4 regions of the Colwellia aquaemaris genome follow, and region 1 is predicted to be linked to each of the others. Evidence: predicted binding sites of a transcription regulator. Region 1 holds the regulator's gene; each other region holds the start of a gene.
What was found. Region 1 encodes sigma-54, which starts transcription at its own class of promoters, with help from an activator protein. Its sites were predicted from a motif close to GTTGGCACGNNNNTNGNNT; they were not measured.

Region 1 (5,188 bases):
TAAAACACGTAGCGCAACACTTTTACCAGATCCCGAGCGACCACTGACAATAATTAGCTTCATTACAATTTAACTCGCTTGTTGGATTAAGTCGAATAGTGCTTGGCTATTGTCACACTTGCGGACTTGTTTACAAAATTGTTTATCACGAAATGTTTGGGCAATGCTTTGTAGTGTACATAGGTGATTTTGGCATTCTTCTTCAGCAACAAATAAGGCGATAAAAATATCTACAGGGCGATGATCAATAGAATCAAAATTAATGGCTTGTTCGGTGGTGATAACGACGGCAATTGGTTTTTCGGCATTTTCTAAACGACCATGTGGAATGGCAATACCATTTCCAATACCTGTAGAGCCCATTTTCTCACGCTTAATTAAGCTCTCTAATAACTGAAATGTATCGTGATTGGGTAATTTCTCTGAAGCTAAGCTACTTAAATATTCTAATACACGTTTTTTGCTGGAGCCCGGAGCTGCACATATTGTGCAGTCCGGAGTTAAGATGTCTTGCAACTTCATAATTACTTCAAAGACCTAATGAGAGGGATATTAGTGTTTACTAATTTTGCCTTTATATTTTAATATTTGGCGGTCGAGCTTATCGATTAATGAATCGATAGAAGCATACATATCGCTATTTTCAGCTTTAGCATGTACTTCACTGCCACTTAGGTGAACCGTTGATTCAGCAATTTGATTAAGCTTTTCAACGGTTAAAACTACATGAACATTGTTTATATGATCAAAATGTCGCTCAAGCTTTTCAAATTTTCCATTAACATAATCACGTAATGAATCGGTAACATCGACATGGTGTCCGGTAAGATTAATTTGCATATGCTTCAATCCTCTTTTTCGGGTAAATAAACCAAACCTACAATAGGCTTTTACGTTGATTCGATGGTGGTATTGAAAGTGATTCGCGATATTTAGCGATAGTGCGTCTTGCTACTTTAATACCTTGTTCTGCCAGAATATCAGCCATTTTGCTATCACTTAGCGGCTTGGCTGGAATTTCTGCAGAAACGAGCTTTTTAATAAGTTCACGAATAGCTGTTGATGAACATTCACCGCCATTTTCGGTACTAACATGACTAGAGAAGAAATACTTTAACTCAAAAATACCTCTTGGCGTATGCATGTACTTTTGCGTAGTAACCCGAGAAATTGTTGACTCATGCATATCAACCGCTTCAGCAATGTCATTCAAAACCATAGGGCGCATTGCCTCTGGCCCGTGTTCGAAGAAGCCTTGCTGGCGTTGCACAATACAATTAGATACTTTTAACAAGGTATCGTTTCGGCTTTCTAAGCTCTTAATAAACCATTTTGCTTCTTGCAAATTTGAGCGAATAAATTGTGAGTCGGTAGAAGATTTCATTGAACGAGACATTGCCGCATATTGCTGATTCACTGAAAGCTTAGGGGCAGTGTCAGGGTTTAATTCGACCGTCCAACGACCATTTTTCTTTTCTACTGAAACATCAGGAATAACATATTGTTCTTCGCTTTTGATAACACTGTCACCTGGGCGAGGGTCAAGGGTTTGGATTAAGCGAATGACTTCACGTAATTGGTCTTCTTTTAAGCGCAGTTTTCGCATTAATTGACGGTAGTCGCGGTTACCAAGTAAATCGATATATTTACTAACAGCTAACTTGCTCTCTTCTAACCATGGCGTATCGCTGGAAAATTGATTTAACTGTATTAATAAACATTCGGGGATGGAACGAGCTGCAACACCAACTGGGTCAAATACGTTGATGCGTTTAAGTACAACTTCAACTTCATCAAGCTCTACGTCTTCTATGCCAACACTTTCCAATATTTCTTCTGCAGATACAGTTAAGTAGCCGGCTTCGTCAACCGCTTCAATAATGGCTGTAGCAATAGCTTGGTCTGTTTCTGTAAAAGGGCTTAGCTCCATTTGCCATAATAAGTGGTCTTGAATAGAGTCTTTAGTTTCACCTTGATAAGTATAATCTTCTGAGGCTGGACCTACCGCACCACTGCTAGCACCGGCACTAAAATTGTCATCCCAAGTGGTATCGTTATTTAACTCTTCCGGAATATCTGTTTTTGCTAAACCTTCGGCTGAGCTTATTTCGTCAATCGTTGGCGCTGAATCTTCGCTACCATCTGAAAGAGTGACTTCTGAGGCTTCGCCAACATTGGCTGAAAAGGCCTCTTCTAAATTATCAGGGGTGCTTTCTGAAGTGTTTACTTGATTTTCATCCATTTCAAGCAGCGGATTACTTTCAAGCGCTTCCTGAATCTCTTGCTGTAAGTCTAAAGTCGACAGTTGCAACAACTTAATTGCTTGTTGCAATTGCGGGGTCATGGTTAACTGTTGTCCGATACGGAGCTGCAGAGTAGGACGCATTTAGGTTTTCTTTTCCCTGTTACTATTTAACACATTGTTATTTTATTGCTAAAGCCTGCTATTAACTATAGCGTGAATTGTTCGCCTAGGTATACATCTCTTACATGTTGATTTGCAAGAATTTGATCCGCGTCACCTTCTGCAATTAGTTCACCATGGCTAACAATATAGGCATGTTCACATACGTCTAAGGTCTCTCGTACGTTGTGGTCGGTTATCAAAATACCTATGCCTCGTTCTTTTAAGTGTAGGATAATTTTTTTTATATCACCTACTGAAATTGGATCAACACCGGCAAATGGCTCATCTAATAAAATAAATTTAGGATCGGCGGCAAGAGCGCGAGCAATTTCAACTCGGCGACGTTCGCCACCAGATAAGCTCATTCCTAAATTATCTTTAATATGGCCGATATTAAATTCTTCTAATAAATGCTCAAGCTTTTCTTCTTTCTCGATATCTGATAATGATTTTCGAGTTTGTAAAATGGCCATGATGTTGTCATATACAGACAATTTTCGAAATATAGAGGCTTCTTGCGGTAAGTAGCCAATACCTTTGCGAGCACGTTCATGCATTGGCAGTAATGTTAAGTCTTCGTCATTTAATACGATGGCACCGCTATCATTGTTTACTAAGCCTACAATCATATAAAATGAGGTTGTTTTACCGGCGCCATTAGGGCCAAGTAAGCCGACAATTTGTCCAGCCGATACTTTTAAACTAACGTTTTTAACAACCTTTCGGCCTTTATAAGATTTCGCTAAACCCGTTGCAGATAATGTAGATTTTGACATTTAGTTCTGCTTTTCCTTTTTCTCTTTCGGTAATTCAGGTTTGTTTTTAGGTTGTAGCACTGTTTCAACAACCGTATTTTCTAAGCTTTCAGCATTGACGTATTCAGTTTCAAAGTTATAGGTGATTTTATTACCACTGACTTCACTGCCTTCTTGGGTTAGTAAGGCGTTGCCTGAAATAATGACGATTTTTTTTGCTGGTTCATATCTAATTTCATTAGCTTGTAAGTTAATTGGGCTGCCGTCTTCTAAGGTTTGTGCAAATGTAGCAGGTGAGCCTTTGGCAATATAAATTTTATCTTCGCTTTTGTCTTGGGCAATAACTTGCACTAACTCTGCGTTAATGGTGAGCGTGCCTTGCGAGATAATGACATTGTCGATATAGCTGAATATCTTGTTTTTTAGATCAGCGGCCTGTCGAGAAGAAGAAATTTTAATTTCTTGGTCAACATCAAATTTTTCAGCATTCACTGCCGGTGTTAAGAATATTGCCGTAGCAATGCAAGCTAAGCTAACTTTTAGTTTTTTTGTAAATGGTTTGTACATGTTCGGTCAATGTCATCTGAGTTGTGTTTAAGTCTACAATTAATCCTGAGCCATACATAGTAAATCCTTTACCTAATATCAGAATAGTTTGTTCTGAGCTAATAATATTACTTTTTAAGTCCATTTCTAAATTTTTGCCGTGTACTTCTTGTATTAAGCTTTCCTTGTCAGTAGCAATTAAGCGTACGCGATTTTCCAATCTAACTCGATTGTTATTATACAGTGTGCCTTCGTTAGCGGTTACTTGCCACGTTGGTTTGTTGTTTTTTGGGTATAAGGTATAACGCGGATACTCAAAGTGTGTGACATCTAATTGTGCATAATGTTCCATGCGTTGTGCTTCTACAACGTAAGATATATCGCCAGCTTCTTGATAAATATCACTATTTAAATTTTCTGCGATGAACTCTGGCTCATTACTGTTATCGAGTATATTGGTGTCAACGTCTTTAGCGTTATACCACTCCATTAAGCCATAAGTGCCAACAGCAAAAATAAAAAAAGCTATTGCTGCACCGTATATTCTATTCATATGCTTGCGCCTGTGGCATGCTCTAGCGTACTTTGACTTTGCATAATTAAATCGCAGGATTCACGAACGGCGCCAAAACCACCACGGGTATAAGTAATATAATCACAAGTATTTAATATTGCTGGATGAGCGTCATTTACAGCAATACTTAAGCCAACGTAATTTAAGCACTCAAAATCGGGCATATCGTCGCCAATATAGGCAATTTGTTCAGGTGTTAAATTCAGTGATTTTGCCATTGCTTTTAGTGCTGGTAACTTATCTTCTTGTCCTTGCACTATATGTTTAACGTTTAAGGCAGTCATGCGGGTTTGCACTATATTCGATTTTCGACCAGTAATAACAGCAACATCAACACCACTTGCTCCCAGCGCTTTTATGCCATAACCATCCTTAGTGTGAAAGGCTTTTAACTCTTCGCCAGCATTGCCTAAATATATGCGACCATCAGAAAAAACGCCGTCAATATCGCAAATGAAAAGTTTAATATTTTTAGCTTTTTGCCAAATGTTATCAGCTACTTCACCGTATAAACTGTTCAAAGTTATAACACTCCAGATTTAAGTAAATCATGCATATTCATGGCGCCAATAGGTTGGTTATTTTGATCAACTATAATCAAACCATTAATCTTTTTATCTTCCATAATCTTCAATGCTTCTGCTGCTAGCATATCTTGTTTAGCAACATAAGGTTGCTTGGTCATTACGCTAGTAATTGTATCTTGATGAATATCGACTTTTGCATCTAATATTCGACGTAAATCACCGTCGGTAAACAATCCAATCAAGGTGTTGTTGTTATCTGTAACCGCGGTCATACCTAAGCCTTTAAGTGACATTTCCACTAAGGCATCTTTGATTTTAGCATCAGCATTAACCACTGGGATACGGTCATCTTTATGCATTATATCTGTTAAACGCAATA
Region 2 (5,188 bases), on a different contig from region 1:
CTAAGTCTTTCAACACCACGTTGTGCTCGGGTTAAATATGGATTTTCATGTTCCTGTGCGTTTTCATCCATGCCATCATTATGATTTAGGCTTTGGTGCTGCATGGCTAAAGTTTCTAACGATGTGCGAACAACTGCTATTGGGGTGCGTAATTCGTGTGAAAGCCGAGACGACATATTCTCCAAATAATGATTGTATTGGCCAAGGCGATTAACCGCGGTGGCAAAACTTCGTGATAAATCGCCAATTTCATCATTGGTAGTAGAAGTGTCAACGTTACCGTTAATTCTGCCGTGTTCATCAATAGCAAGCTCAGCTTGATTACTTAAAGTTCTGATACGATTAGAAATACGAGAAGCGAATAGGAAAAATGCCAGTGCGCCAAGTAACATAATGGCCAGTATCGAACTAAATAGCTTCTCAAGCGCTTGGTTTCTAAGGGTACGAATACCATTAGTGGTTTCTTCGACTATCACCACACCTTTGACACTTTCGTCGATAAATATCGGGTAAGCCGCAGACAGTACAACGGCTTTTTGATCGGTTGATAGTCGCCACTGCGACATAGGGTTACCGCTCAAGGCGCTTTCTATGTGTTTGCCCGTTAGGTTTTCAGAGTCGTAGAGCTGATCAATAAAGTTACGCGGTGGTTGCGTGAGAATTTTCTCATAAAAAGGCTTTAGCCAGTTTTTTTCAACACTATACCAAGTATTTTTAATACCAGCCCAAATAGGATTATTTGAAATTGCCTCATTGTTACTGCTATTAATGCGCTTATTCCATACGCCGCTGGCTTGTTTGATATCTCCGGCTCTTGCCAATACTCTGTGATGTTGGTCAACCACCCAAATACTCGAGTTAGTATAACTCATGCCTTTTACAATACGCTCAATTTCTGGCGACGGTACCAATATTGTGCCTAAGGTTTCTCTAGAGCTAGGGTCAGCAGAGCCGAGAGAGCTAACAATATTGCCTAAGTTTTTGTCAACATCATGCACTGCAAATGCTATATGGTCGTTAAATTCTGTCAGTGGTAGTCTAATTTCAACATTGTAGCCTTGATTTGTGTCTCGCCAATGGCCTTGAATTTGTGTTGCCGGAACTGGAATATTGTTTTCAATGTCGGTAATACGATAGGCATCAATCCAACCGGTGGTTTTGTTACTGATAATAAAGCGACTAAATACGCCTTTTGGATTAATAAAAGCAAGTTCTAAGTGATCATTTTTAACAATACTACGGGCGTTGCTATTGCGATAAATAACTTCGTTGTCGTTAACTGAAAAATATAAATACAGATACTTGCCATATGTGCCTACAGCGGCAGTAAAGTTCACAGATAACTGTTCGGGTGGCAGTTGCGTATAAAGTTGGTTGTTTTGCTGATAAAAATGAGCCTTGTTGGCAAAGTCAGGCCAATCGTTATTTAAGCCGTCTAACTGAATAGGGGCAGATAAGGCATAACTATATAAATCTTTACCTTTTTCTACGCTGGGTAAAAAGCTCGCCTGATTGTTAAATAAATTGGCTCTTTCATGCATTGCGGTGGCTAATGCTCTTGCTGTACCAATAATGGTTTGTTCTTGACCATAACGCAGGTACTTTTCCATTTCCCAAACGTATTGGTAGCCAAACCAAGGAATGGTAAAGAGAAAACTAGAAAGTAAAAGTAATTTGCTTCTTAAGCCAAAGCGCCATTTCATCGTCATTAGTTGTTATTGACCTTGCTCGTTCGCAGTGGACTGCTCAAGCACTTGGCTTTGATTCCATCGATATCCCATGCCGTAAACGGTATCAATGCAATTAAATTTTGCGTCTATTCGGGTAAACTTTTTTCTGATCCGCTTGATATGTGAAGTGATAGTGGAGTCATCAACATAGATTTTTGAATCTTGCATTAACTGGCTTCTATTTTTTACATGGCCAGGGTGCTTTGCTAATGCATAGAGCATCCAAAACTCGGTGATGGTTAAATCAACTAACTCTTCTCTCCATTGTATCGTCATACGCTGACTATCAATAGTTAAGGCATCTAGTTTTAATAAGTGATCAGTTTGTTGTGGCTTGCCTAAGGCATCTTGTCGACGAAATAAGGCGGCAATGCGTGCGGCTAAATGCGGTAGGCTAATATCTTTGGTTAAGTAGTCATCGGCACCTATTCTTAGCCCTGATACGGTATCAACGTCACTGTCGCGGGCGGTTAGAAATATGATGGGTAAAGTATTCGATTTTGTTCTGAGCCACTGGCAAAGCTCAAAACCAGCATCATACTCATGCTCTAAACCAATATCTAATATTGCTAAATTAGGTAAACGTAAAGCAAAAGCCTGCATAGCTGTGGTTTTGTTTGGATACGTTTGTACTTGATATCCCTGCAATCGTAGGGCGTCTGCGTAGTTTTCTCTTATTGCTGCATCGTCTTCAACTATAGCGATTCGTTTTGACATCTTAAATGATTACCTTATTAACTGTGGTTTGCATCATATCGAATAATTCATAGTGATGCTGCTAATAGTTGTAATTGCCATAATCTTGCCACATTTGCTCAGTGAATTGTCATTTTTGCGTCGGTAAGTGGCCGTTTTCCTGCGTTTTAATAGCTCTATCGAAAACGAGATAAGTGAGTTAACAAAACTCAAATACTCAATGATTTAACTATTACTTTTTATTAAGGGAAACACTATGACTACGCAAAACTTAACAATCAATACTAAAGGCAAGAAAGCAACCGCTAATACATTAGTTAGTGCGGCTTTAATTTCGGTTTTGTCAATTACGCCAGCATTTGCAACATCCCACAATCAAGCCCAGCTCTCGCCAACTAGTATTGAAGAGGCACAGCGAAACGAAGAAATAGGTTTTGGTGCAGGTGTTGTTATTGGCGCTATTTTTGGTGGCCCAGCGGGGGCTTTTATTACTGGCTTGGCAGGTAACTTTATTGCAAAAAATATAAATGCAGAGGATGAAATTGAACACATATCAACGGCTTACCAACAAGAGAAACAAAGCAATGAAATGGCGTTGGCTATGTATCAAGAAAAAATTGCAAACACCGAGCAAGCGTACCAAGAAGAGTTATTTGCGCTAGAAAAAAACTATCAAAAAACAAGTCTATTGCAAGCTCAAAACTTACTCATGAGCTTACAGTTCTCTACTGGCTCAAGTGAAATTAAAGATCATTATCAAGAGCAATTGACAGCGTTAGTGAATATCGTCCAGCAATCGCCACAACTAACTATTGATCTTTCAGGCTATACCGACAAACAAGGTAGTGATGAATTAAATCAAGCATTGTCGTTAGCACGTATCAATGCTGTTAAAAATGCCTTAATTGATCAAGGCGTAGCAGCAGAACGAATAAATTTATTTGCCTATGGTGAGCAGCAACCGGTTGTTGCTTCTAATGACAAGGAAGTCAGCTTTTACGACCGCCGAGTTGTTATTAAGTTAAAAAATGAAGCAATAGCTAATAAGTCTTCAGAAAATAGTGATTCGCAAGTGGCAAAGAACTTTTAAACCGCGTATTTATTAACTAGTTGATTTTATGTTGGAAAATGTAGGAGGTGAAACACAGAAACAGTAAACTAAATTATTCCCAGTTATATTGAATTTAAATTGCAGTGAAAGCCAAGGTTTATGCCTTGGTTTTTTATTATTTCTAGGTTTTCGTTACAGTAGCTAGACATTACTGAATATTTCAGTCTAAGCTGTTGAACATATGAGTTATCAGGTGAGTATAAATGAAGAATTATCTAACGGTTCTAGATTTTTGGTTTGATGAAATATCGCCAGAGCAATGGTGGATAAAAGATCCAAACTTTGATCAAGAAATAAAAGCGCGTTTTCTTGATTTACATAAAAGTGCCAATTGTGGCGAGCTGTTTCATTGGCGTAATACTGCGCAAGGGCGGTTAGCTGAAATACTAGTGCTGGATCAATTTTCTCGGAATATTTTTCGAGATACCGCCAAAGCATTTGCATCAGATACACTTGCCTTGGTTTTGGCACAAGAAGCGGTAAGTTTAGGTGCAGATAAAACACTCGCTGACAATCAACGTAGTTTTATGTATTTACCCTATATGCATAGTGAATCAGCAGCAATCCATCAACAGGCCATAAAGTTATATACTGAGCTAGGTAATGAATCGAACTTGTCGTTTGAATTAAAGCATCAAGAAATAATTGCTCGTTTTGGTCGTTATCCACACCGAAATAATATACTTGCTCGTCAGTCTACTGCAGAGGAGTTAGAATTTTTACAACAACCTGGCTCGTCATTTTAATATCGCTGAACAATATCATTTACTGAGCCAGCAAAAATCTCGATTTGTGCTATTAATTAAGTGGCTAAGCAGTAACTTTAGCTTTGTATAACAACAATTAAAAATAGGAAGTTAGTATGAATAAATTAGTACATATCATTCTTGCCATTTTTTTACCGCCTGTAGCTGTTTTTCTTAAGTCTGGGGTTGGAAAAGGTTTGCTGATCAACATAATTTTATGTTTGTTTTTCTTTATCCCGGGTGTTTTACATGCCATTTGGTTAATTACCAAATAACAAGTACACGACACTTTACTTGCACATAGGCAATAAAATTTACCTAAGTAGGTTAAGTTGAAGAGAACTATGGTCCCATTGCAGTTTTAACTATTGCAGTGGGACTAATGTTTTAACGCATGACAATATAAAAGTATTGGAGAATAAATTATGAAATTAGATTGTTTTTCTGTCAGTTTAGCAGTAAAGGATTTAGAAAAATCACGCGACTTTTATCAAAAATTAGGCTTTAGTGTGTTTGCCGGAGAGTTAGCACATCAATATTTAATAATGAAAAATGGCGATACCAATATTGGCCTTTTTCAGGGCATGTTCGAAGGCAATATTTTAACTTTTAACCCTGGTTGGAGCCAAAGTGCTAGTAATCTTGAGAATTTTACCGATGTTCGTGAATTATTGGCAAAAGTTGAACAACAAGGAATTGAAGTTACAAGTAAAAACATTGAAGGGGAACAAGGGCCAGCTAGTTTTTCATTTTTAGATCCTGACGGTAATGCCATTCTTATTGATCAACATCGTTAATCTCTTGCTTGCTAAGCATTGGTTTTTTTATGGTGCATTTTTGCAACCTGCAGAAAACATAATAATCCACGACATGCTTTTTCCTAGATGATAGTGTCTCTTAAGTTA
Region 3 (5,188 bases), on a different contig from region 1:
AATTGCCGCGAATAAATATTTCATGTCTAAGTATTGTAAAATGAAAAAAGAAAATGTTGTTATTGGTTTAACTGATCCTAAAAGCCCATCGAATGTTGGTGCGGTTATGCGGGCAGTCGGTTGTTATCAGGCTAATGAAGTACGTTATACTGGTGTGCGATATGCTAGAGCCGCAAAGTTTCACACAGACACTAAAGATGCATCGCGAAAAATCCCGTTAAATGCCGTTGAGTGTTTAATTGATGACATCTTGCCTAAGCAACAGGTTATTTGTGTTGATTTAGTTGAAGGTGCGACAGCACTACCTGAGTTTGAACACCCAGAAAATGCTATTTATATTTTCGGCCCTGAAGATGGCACAATTTCACAAGATGTTATTGACCGAGCCGATGCCGTTGTTTATGTACCTACCATTGGCTGTATGAATTTAGCAGCAAGTGTTAATGTGCTTTTATACGATCGTTTGGCTAAGTCATCACAAGTCATTAAAGGGGATGATTTAATAAAATCCAGCCGAGATACTAACAATAAAGTCAAGGTTAAGAACGATTAGAAAATGCTTCGAATTACTTATGTTTCTTGACTAAGTAGACAGGTATGAACCGCAAAATATCAAAATTATTCCAAGGGTGGGCTTTTTATATTGAGAATGGTGACTTTTATGCGAAACGGCTTGACTCTTGGCGGAAAGTCGATAGAATCCAACTCAGCTAGAAAGTAAGACCTATATTTATGTACAAAGTTTCGCAGTTATATCAGTAGCTCGTCCTGTTTAATAAGTAATAGCAACACTTCCTGGAAAACCGCCTTATAATAAGGCATCAATTACGAATAAATAGGATAATACAAATGTCTAATACAACTACTGGTACAGTAAAATGGTTCAACGAGTCTAAAGGTTTCGGTTTCATCGAGCAAGAATCTGGTCCAGATGTTTTTGCACACTTCTCTGCAATCTCTGGTGAAGGTTTCAAAACTCTTGCTGAAGGCCAAAAAGTACAGTTCACTGTAACTCAAGGTCAAAAAGGTCCTCAAGCTGAGAACATCGTAGCACTTTAATTAGTAATTTTAGCTGGTTTGACCGGCTAGATTATTACATAGTGTTGAAAGAGGGGAGACGAAAGTCTGCCCTTTTTTTATGCCTAAAATATTGTTATGTCGGTAACCTCTGAATATTCAAAACTACTTCACAGTAAAGCTTTGAAGCACGACCCTGAGCAATATCATGCCGTTTTAGCGCTAGATGCGTTAGCGATAAGGCTAAATTGCCGGCGAAAACGCTTATACTCACTAATTTCTCTTTTTAAAGCCGAAGCGCCAATCAGTGGCATTTATTTTCATGGTCGCGTTGGTAGAGGAAAAACCATGTTGATGGATTTATTCTATCAACAACTGCATACCACTCGTAAAAAACGCATACACTTTCATCGTTTTATGGAAAGTGTTCATACCATGTTAAATGATTTAAAAGGCTGTGAAGCGCCGCTACAACGAATAGCAAAATCTTGGGCTAAAGATGTTGATATACTTTGCTTTGATGAGTTTTTTGTTAATGATATTGCTGATGCTATGTTATTGGCTGGGCTACTGTCAGCCATGTTTGCGTTTGGTATTACTTTGATTGCTACATCGAATTGCGCACCATCTCAATTATACAACAATGGCCTGCAGCGCGAGCGTTTTCTGCCAACGATAAAATTAATAAATGAAAACTGCCAAGTGATCTCAATCGATGGCCCGGTTGATTATCGCTTGAGTGATGATGACAATATCAGCAGTCATCACCGAGATTATTTTATTAAAAACTTTGAACAAGGGGTAAGCGGTGGCATGCAAAGGCTCTTCCAAGTACTTGCAACCGGAGATGTTCAGCGGCAAAGTCGTATTATGGTGCACGGTAGACATATTACTTTTATTGCTAAAGCTGACAATGCCGTTTGGTTTGACTTTAGCGCAATATGCTCCGGTCCACGAAGTCAACGCGACTATATAAAGCTTGCCGATGACTATCAAGTTATTTTGGTGAGCAATGTACCGCAATTTTCAGGAGAGTTGCTCCCCGCTGTATTTTCAGGTGTTGAAGATGGCTATCAGCGCAGTAGTGTGGTGATGGGTGAGCTTAGGGCTTTAGATGATGAGGCTAGACGATTTATTGCCTTAGTGGATGAGTTATATGATAGAGGCATACGTTTAATTATTGAGGCAGAGGTTGATATTGCCGACTTATACCAAGGCCAGCAGTTAACATTTGAATTTGCTCGCTGCAAATCGCGATTATTTGAAATGCAAAGATTAAACTATCACGCTTGATAGACTCTAAAGTTGTTATTTTCACTAGTTTTTAAGTTATTTAACGAATTATTAGTTGTAAATATAGGTCTAAGTAAAGTGTTTGTTTTTAACTTGTTGATAAGTAAGGAGTAATTAATTGGCATCAGACTTGTAAACAAGAAGTATAACATTGAGAAACAATGCTCATTATTTGATTGGTTTATAAAGGATGGTAAATATGAAAACTTTGATTGCTTCTGCATTAATTATTGCAAGTTCTACAAGCTATGCTCACGATAATTCATTTTCTAGTAATTCATGTAACGTTGATCTAAATGGTGGCATTAAAATTAGCGCTGAAAAAATTACCTTCTCAAAAAATAAGTCACCGCTTTATAGCATTGTAAATAATGAGACATTAATCGTTAATGGTGAAAAAGTTAGTTTAACCAGAAGTCAACAATCCTTGCTAACGGAATACTCTAACAACATTCGTGGCGTTGTTCCGGAGGTTAAGAGTATCGCTTTAGACGCTATTGATTTAGCCATAGATGGCGTAAACCTTGCCTTCAATGAGTTATTGGGTGAGGGTAATGATGTAAGTGTTGATTTAACCACACAATTAACTTCAATTCGTACTGAAGTAGATAATGAGTTTGATAGTTCGAAAGATTTTTATATTGATGAAGATGGTTTTAAAGGTGACGACTTTTTCGGTGACGAGTTTGAGCAGCGTATAGAGTCGGCGGTTGAAACCACTATTCAAAACTCTATTGGTAGCTTGATGATTGCGGTAGGTCAAGAAATGTTATTTTCTGGTGGTAATATGGATGCATTTGAATCTCGTATGGAAAACTTTGGTCAACAAATAGAGCATGAAATGGAAGCGAGGGGCGAAGGCCTTGAAAAACGTGGTGAAGCCTTATGTCAGTCAGTGATCTTAATTGATGAAATGGAAGAGCAATTAAAAGGTGAAATAGATGAATTAGCGGATTTTAACTTTATCACTGCAAGCCATAAAAGTAGCCACAATGAAATTTAGTTATGTAATCTAGCTACTTGATAATTTGTCAACGATTCATCAAAGCGTTAAGGCTTATTCCTTAACGCTTTTTATTTTTATAATCGCTAATGTTTTTATTGCTAAGCGCTAAACTGCACGTTACAGTAGCGCCAAAATTTTTCTAGCCATTGATTTATGCACGCAGTTCAGAAACTTCATAAGTATCGACAAAGCTTAAGTACCACAACATACAAATCTAGAGGTCAGCGAGTTATTCGTTGTGACTTGTGTCGCTTAGCGAAACAGTTTTGTATTTGTGCATTGGTGCCAGAAGTTAGCTCAAATGCTGGATTCTTGCTGTTGATGTATGATACAGAGGTGCTAAAGCCTAGTAATACCGGGAAGCTAATTGCTGACTTAATCCCTGATACGTTTGCTTATTTATGGTCAAGAATAGAGGCGAATCCAGAGGTTTTAGCGATATTAGCGGATCCTAAATGGCAGCCTATGATTGTTTTTCCAAAAGCATATGCCGGTGAAAATAGAGAAATATATGATAATGAAGTGGCGGTTGAGTCAGGCAAACGGCCATTATTTATCATGCTAGATGGTAGTTGGCGTGAAGCGAAAAAGATTTTTCGTCGTAGCCCATATTTACAACATTTACCTGTGGTGTCATTTACGCCTCGCACACCAGGAAGTGGTTCAGCATTAAGTTCTCGTTATCAAATTCGATTAGCAGCAAATAATACTGAGCTAGCAACCGCAGAAGTTGCAGCACAAATTCTGGCCTTGGCAGGAGAGCAAACTAACGCCAATTTGTTAGATTTATGGTTTGATGTATTTAGTTATCAATATCAACGAGGTGTTTGCCAAGAAAATAAAGGTAACCCTAATGCTGTAGCTGATTATAAAGAGTTTGCTGCACTTCATGATATTTCAATTGCAGAAAATAGGCTAAAAGAAGAATAGTAGAGAAAACATAATTGAGGCTTATTTAAGTGCATGAAAAAACTGCAGCTTAGTTAAATCTAATTTATAATAACGAACACAATAGCGATGAGGTTAATTTATGAAAATATGTGGTGTTGAACTAAAAGGTAACGATGCAATTATCTGCATTATGTCAAAAGCAAACGGGTTGTACGACATACCAAAAACGCGTGTTCAAAAAATTAGCCTTGCTGATGCTAGTGACGCAGAGCAGGTTCAGGAGTTTCAATTTGCCTTTGCAAAGCTAATGGAAGATTATCAAGTTGATAAAGTGGTTATTAAAGGCCGAGCATTAAAAGGAAAGTTTGCAGGTGGCCCAGTTGGCTTTAAGTTAGAAGCCGCCATTCAATTGATTAAAGACTTACCGGTAGAAATATTGGCAGGTAGTTTTATTAAGAAATCGTTAACACGTAGTCAAATCGATATTGATTTTCGTGACACAGGTTTAAAGCAGTATCAACAACAGGCCTTTGAAACAGTGTTTGGCTTTTTTGAGGGTAGCTTATATTTACAGTAATGTAAGCTGTTAACTTTGATATGAAAAGGGTCGCTATAAGCGACCCTTTTTGATATTTCTTGCTGCAATGATTACTTGCTAGTAAGTCCGCGTCTTTCCAATAGTGGTTCAACTTTTGGGTCTTGACCACGGAAACGACGATACATTACCGTTGGGTCATCAGTGCCACCGCTTTCTAATACGTGCTTACGGTAAAGCTCTGCTGTTTTTTGATCAAAAATACCGTTTTCTTTAAATGCTAACCAAGTGTCAGCATCATAGATGTTAGACCAAATATAACCGTAATAACCCGCTGAATAACCGCCCGCAAAAATATGCGAGTAATAGCCCGTTTTATAACGAGGGGCAATTTGTTCAATTAAGCCTATTTCTTTGATGACGTTTTTCTCAAACTCATTGGCATC
Region 4 (5,188 bases), on a different contig from region 1:
TAGCATTTTTAACAACTAACTCGTTATCACTTTTAAGCAATTTTTTTAAATTAAACAAATCATTATCAGAGCCTAGAATAGATAATACTTGAATACCTTTGCAAACAATTATTGGATCTGAATTTGAAAGTGACTCTAAAGCAATAACCCTAGCATAGTTAATAAAATCAGGAGTAACTTCTGCTTTTTGCTCTATGAATTTACGTAAGTAAACAACGTCACTTTCACCGACAAAATTAGTGTGCCACTCAAATAATTCTCCATGTGGACCATTACAGATAAACCAATGCCATGTTGCTGTATCTGCTGGTTCAGTTTCACGTTTTAGTGATGGATGCTTTCCGTAATGACTCACCTAACTTTCCTAAAAACATAACGCCCAATTAAGGGGCTGATAATAGTTTTCTTAAATTGTGTAGCGTAGCGAAACCGAGCAAACTGTTAGCAGTCCCGTCTTAATTGACTTGTTATACATCAACCTGCCAATAGAAACAGGCCGATTTCTTTATCCGTTTTAAATATATTTTGATACCACCAAACAAGAGCATCTTTCAAACCTTCAACTGATAGTGCTTCTTCTCTGCTGATACTATAGATATCGTTTTCATAAGCAAGTTTGAAAGGTGAGCGATCGGCATCTTGAATACTAAAGCAAACATTAGAGTCTTTTATATAGATATGTGCTGTTAGATAACAATGTGAATTAGTGATTTCTTTACACCCGTCCAAAAATATAGCTAACCAAATATGTCTATCTTCATCATGGTTGATTAATGCAACAGAAAACTCTACTTGGTCTTTATCTTCATTTTCAAAAACACCTTCAACAAATTTATTTTCATGATCTTCGCTACAATCGCATTTCACGAAGAATTCTTCGCGTTCTTGGATGACAGACACTAAACCTTCCTTGATGTATAACAGCTTATTATGTAGACGTCTCAGTAATTCCCGCCACATAAAATTGATTTAATTGACATTAATATCACACAATTTCAATACTTTAGAAACTAGAAAAAACTAAATGAGGCACAAAATACGGAATTAGTTAGAGTTCACAGTAATACGAAAAATTTAAAAGGCGCATTTGTACTTAATATCAAGATATTAAATAGATAAACCCCTGCCTTCTGCTTTTTACTAAAGCTTCTCACTAATATGAATATAAGAATTAAACAAATACACCTTACTAACTCAGAGCCATATATCTAGTTAAAATCAGTCCAATCAAGCAACAGATTGGAAACTTACATTGAAAAGGCCATTACCGTAATGGCTTTTCATATGATTTTAATTTTGAACAACAACTTTATGCATTAGCCATTTTGACGTAAAACCAGCACTGCTAAAAAGGCACACAACGCCAGCTAGCCATGGAAGTCCTCCTTCCCACCCTGTCCACTTGATTTGAGCAAAACCAAAAACAAATATATATGCGACTAGTGCCCAAACTAATACAACACTGATCAGGTTTCCAATTTGAGATGACATCAAAACTCCATTTGTTAGTTAATAATATGATGAATCACATAACGCGACTCCAACCAGCAAAATACTTGGCTAAAATGTAAAGCAAGGCCGAACTAGAGCCAAACCTTGCACAGCTTGTTATTAATACTAACCACGTAATTGCGACGTTATAGAGTCTTGAATTGATTTTTCAAACTCATCATCACTAACTAAATCAAGACATAGCTCTTTAGTACAATAAGAAACAAATTTTATTGGCTTATTGTCGGCATTTTTAGCCGATATTTCATAAAGAGTATAAGACTTAAAGTGACTTTTATTGACTACAACATCAGTTGAATCTTTCTTAAATTCGGCGACTAAATCAGCATCATTTAAGCGAAAGTTATAAAAATACATGGTATTTCTCGAATCTTTACAAGCATACAAAAGTGAAAATTCTTTAGACTGAATATCAGCCCTCGCTACGCAGCTATTTGATAAAACTAATTTATCGGGAAGAATATGTACCACAACGCCATCTTGAGCGTGTGCTGAAACATGAAACGAAATGAGTAGTAACACTAGGCTTAAAACTTTCATTGAACCATCCTTTGTATTTATTAGCGACTTCCATGAGGGAGCATGAGTACATGCCTACCTCATAAAATTTATTTACTATGATTTAATATCACACAATTTCAACTAATTAGAAACTATAAAACCTAATTTCAATTAAGTTATGGTGTTAGTGAGAATTCACAGTGATATAAAAATAAGAATTGAATGAATACTACATTAGCATTGAAGCAGCGAAAATATAACTTACAACCATAACAGCTATTTATTTTGTAAAAGCGGCCTAATAAAGTAGACGAAATGGCCACAAAAAAAGGCACCATAATTATGATGCCTTTTTTAAGAAGAATGATGCTTATTTTTTAGATTTACGAACCAAAAGACCCATAATTCCTAATGCAAATATAGCTAACGTAGATGGCTCAGGTACAGAGGCACTAGTTAAATTAGCTGTAAAAAGTGTATCACCACCAGAAAAGTTCCAAGCACCATTTCCAGATGTTCTTTCCCAAAAGAAGTCTCCACCTGCATAACTAGCGCTACCAATACTAGTAAATCCACTTCTTGGAGCAGTTGTATTGCCAATCCCTGAAGTGTCAAAAAGTGCCATGTATTGATTTCCGCTAACTAGGTTAACATTAGTATCAAAAGTATATAATTGGCTTATTGAATTATTTACCGATAATACAGAACTTTGAAAAAGGGAAGCACCTGATATATTTGAGCCATCCCATGAGAATAACTTAAATTGAACATTTAAAGGCCCATTATCAACTCTAGACAAAACAAGACCGAAATCATCAAGGTAAGTATCCGAACCGGTTACCGTAAATGTTTGCCCAAAAGTTTGGCCACAGCTTCCTGCAGTGCCGAGACACCTAAAATCAGTTCCTGATGTACCAATAGTTGATATTATTCCTGCATTAACATAACCACTTACCAGTAAAACCATGCTAAACAATACTGCTTTAAGCTTCATACAACACTCCAATATTTTATTATAAAACGTAAACCCCAATCACGCAGTTACAGCAATTAGCAAGCCAATTTTTATTTCCTTTTATTTACAACAAGTTAAGAAAAGAAAAGAAATTTACAATTAAGAACTGTAAAGCAAATAAACAGTTCGCAGAAATGTAGCCCCGTAAAACGCTGCACGAGCCAAAGAGTAATAAATACATATCATTAACTAACAAGTTCAAATTGAGGCTTTACGCTTTAATATGAGAATTAAATAAATGCTGCATAATAATTGAAACAAATAAAATACAACTTACAGCCATAACAGCTATTTATTTTGTAAAAGCGGCCTAATAAAGTAGATGAAATGACCACAAAAAAAGGCACCATAATTATGATGCCTTTTTTAAGAAGAATGATGCTTATTTTTTAGATTTACGAACCAAAAGCCCCATAATTCCTAATGCAAATATAGCTAACGTAGCTGGCTCAGGTACGGTAACTCCTACATTCGGCTTTTTACTAACAAAAAGGTTATCGTTTATTTGCGTATTGCCATGCCATGATTCAGCAATTACCTGCCCCCAAATCACACCATGAGGCGCTTCAATACTCGCTTTAGGTGCTAAAATAGAACCGTACATTGCGGCATTTATCGTTAATGTTTCCGCTTCGAAAAAATTAAATAGTATATTTTCAGAAAAATCGAATAATGAATTGTCAGAACCAGCAAAATTTCCCCAGCTGGTTGCAATATCAGTCCCCGCAACATTAAATAATACGGTATCGCCTTTATCCACTTCTGATAATAAATAGTCACTAAATAGCATATCTGAAGCGTCTAAATTAAACACATGCAAGTCGTTCGCTACACCATTGCTGCCAGCACCAACTAAATGTTGGGTTGACCATAAATCAGTCGCGGTGCTGTTTTCCGGCAATAATGCCAATTCAACAGCTAAATCAATTAATGCATCAAATTCGTCATCAAAATTAATCGGCGCAATACCACCTGACTGAACAGTACCGTTGGTAACTGTACCACTTGCAGTGGGTGTGTAATTACCGCCTACAAATACATCGCCCGCCACTTGGCCACTAGTGAAATTTAGATCACCACCAACCACTAACGCCGGCGAACTACTCGTATCGGCATATAATTGGCTACCATGTTTAATGTTGACACTGTAATTGCTAATGGAAACATCGCCGCCCGCGGCCATACGTCCTTCAACGTCGCTACTAGTTGCCGAGAAGTCTTTATGAATAAAAGCGTTATAGTTTTTTGCCGCTCCAAGATCAATAAAGCTGGCATTTACTGAACAAGTTACGCTAGACAATAATAAACCACAACTAACAACAAATAAGCGATTGAAATTCATATAAATACTACTCAAACAAAATTATTTAATGCTGGCGACAAAGCAAAGGTCAGACCAACCCGTCAACACATTGATATTTATATATTTAATACAAACACAATCAACATTAAATAATACATTGTAAATTTATCTGACAACCTAAAACTCGCATTACAATATAACTTGTGCAAATAACGACCATTTTATTAACTATCAATAAATAAGCAAAAATAAGTAAATCATTTATACCGTTACTGTTTGGTACTTGCCTTATTGCGCTTCAAAATCATCTTCGCGCAACTTCGCTGTGCCATCATTTTGTAGAACCCATAGCTCATTGGTGATAACGCCTGCGGCTTTATTCATTTTCCAGTCTGACTTTAATACCGCGCTGTTTTCATCAAGTACTTCAATGCTTGGCTCAACATAGTCAACACCTGAAAAACCATCAGCAATAAGTTGCTGCCAAAAACCTTGAATAGCTTCTCGACCAACAAATTGGCCAAATGGCATGGCATTCATTACCGCATCAACTTCGTATTGCGCCGCACAACCTACATAGTCACCACGGTTAAAGGCCGCTTTCCATCTAGCACTTGCCTCGTTAACCGCTTGTAATACGCGTGCTTGTGCTGGTTGTGAAACTTGTTTTTGCCCTATTTTTTGCTCTGTCATGTTTAGCTCCTAGCTTTTTCGATTAGCTTAATACTTGGTTAGTGGGTGATATTATGCAAAACTTGCACAACTCATACCTATGGCGTAACTGACATAAAACGGTTTAATTATGACAAAACAAATCCATATTGCGCTAATCGATTACCCGCAAGCACTGCAAAGTG

Region 2: pdsR (proteobacterial dedicated sortase system response regulator) is a predicted target of sigma-54. The motif match lies at 2,522-2,540, and genes of this name have one in related genera.
Region 3: AC27HL_RS18685 (DUF2884 family protein) is a predicted target of sigma-54. The motif match lies at 2,428-2,446, and genes of this name have one in related genera.
Region 4: AC27HL_RS17255 (PEP-CTERM sorting domain-containing protein) is a predicted target of sigma-54. The motif match lies at 3,176-3,194, and genes of this name have one in related genera.

The regions. Positions count from the first base shown of each region.
Region 1 covers NZ_BAAJLV010000001.1:434,215-439,402, forward strand. Annotated here, with positions in the region: gene rapZ (RNase adapter RapZ) at 1-63, opposite strand, end outside; gene ptsN (PTS IIA-like nitrogen regulatory protein PtsN) at 70-522, opposite strand; gene hpf (ribosome hibernation promoting factor) at 553-840, opposite strand; gene AC27HL_RS01975 (RNA polymerase factor sigma-54) at 878-2,386, opposite strand; gene lptB (LPS export ABC transporter ATP-binding protein) at 2,452-3,183, opposite strand; gene lptA (lipopolysaccharide transport periplasmic protein LptA) at 3,184-3,729, opposite strand; gene lptC (LPS export ABC transporter periplasmic protein LptC) at 3,695-4,261, opposite strand; gene kdsC (3-deoxy-manno-octulosonate-8-phosphatase KdsC) at 4,258-4,809, opposite strand; gene AC27HL_RS02000 (KpsF/GutQ family sugar-phosphate isomerase) at 4,806-5,188, opposite strand, start outside.
Region 2 covers NZ_BAAJLV010000005.1:115,925-121,112, forward strand. Annotated here, with positions in the region: gene pdsS (proteobacterial dedicated sortase system histidine kinase) at 1-1,703, opposite strand, end outside; gene pdsR (proteobacterial dedicated sortase system response regulator) at 1,716-2,447, opposite strand; gene pdsO (sortase-associated OmpA-like protein PdsO) at 2,683-3,516, shown strand; gene AC27HL_RS14780 (DUF924 family protein) at 3,741-4,283, shown strand; gene AC27HL_RS14785 (YqaE/Pmp3 family membrane protein) at 4,400-4,558, shown strand; gene AC27HL_RS14790 (VOC family protein) at 4,709-5,080, shown strand.
Region 3 covers NZ_BAAJLV010000011.1:33,001-38,188, forward strand. Annotated here, with positions in the region: gene AC27HL_RS18670 (RNA methyltransferase) at 41-553, shown strand; gene AC27HL_RS18675 (cold-shock protein) at 850-1,059, shown strand; gene zapE (cell division protein ZapE) at 1,156-2,310, shown strand; gene AC27HL_RS18685 (DUF2884 family protein) at 2,510-3,313, shown strand; gene AC27HL_RS18690 (tRNA-uridine aminocarboxypropyltransferase) at 3,470-4,246, shown strand; gene AC27HL_RS18695 (DUF3010 family protein) at 4,347-4,784, shown strand; gene AC27HL_RS18700 (M3 family metallopeptidase) at 4,856-5,188, opposite strand, start outside.
Region 4 covers NZ_BAAJLV010000008.1:54,433-59,620, reverse strand. Annotated here, with positions in the region: gene AC27HL_RS17275 (hypothetical protein) at 1-355, opposite strand, end outside; gene AC27HL_RS17270 (hypothetical protein) at 475-900, opposite strand; gene AC27HL_RS17265 (hypothetical protein) at 1,291-1,491, opposite strand; gene AC27HL_RS17260 (hypothetical protein) at 1,618-2,052, opposite strand; gene AC27HL_RS17255 (PEP-CTERM sorting domain-containing protein) at 2,384-3,007, opposite strand; gene AC27HL_RS17250 (choice-of-anchor A family protein) at 3,411-4,370, opposite strand; gene AC27HL_RS17245 (YybH family protein) at 4,620-5,024, opposite strand; gene AC27HL_RS17240 (GlxA family transcriptional regulator) at 5,134-5,188, shown strand, end outside.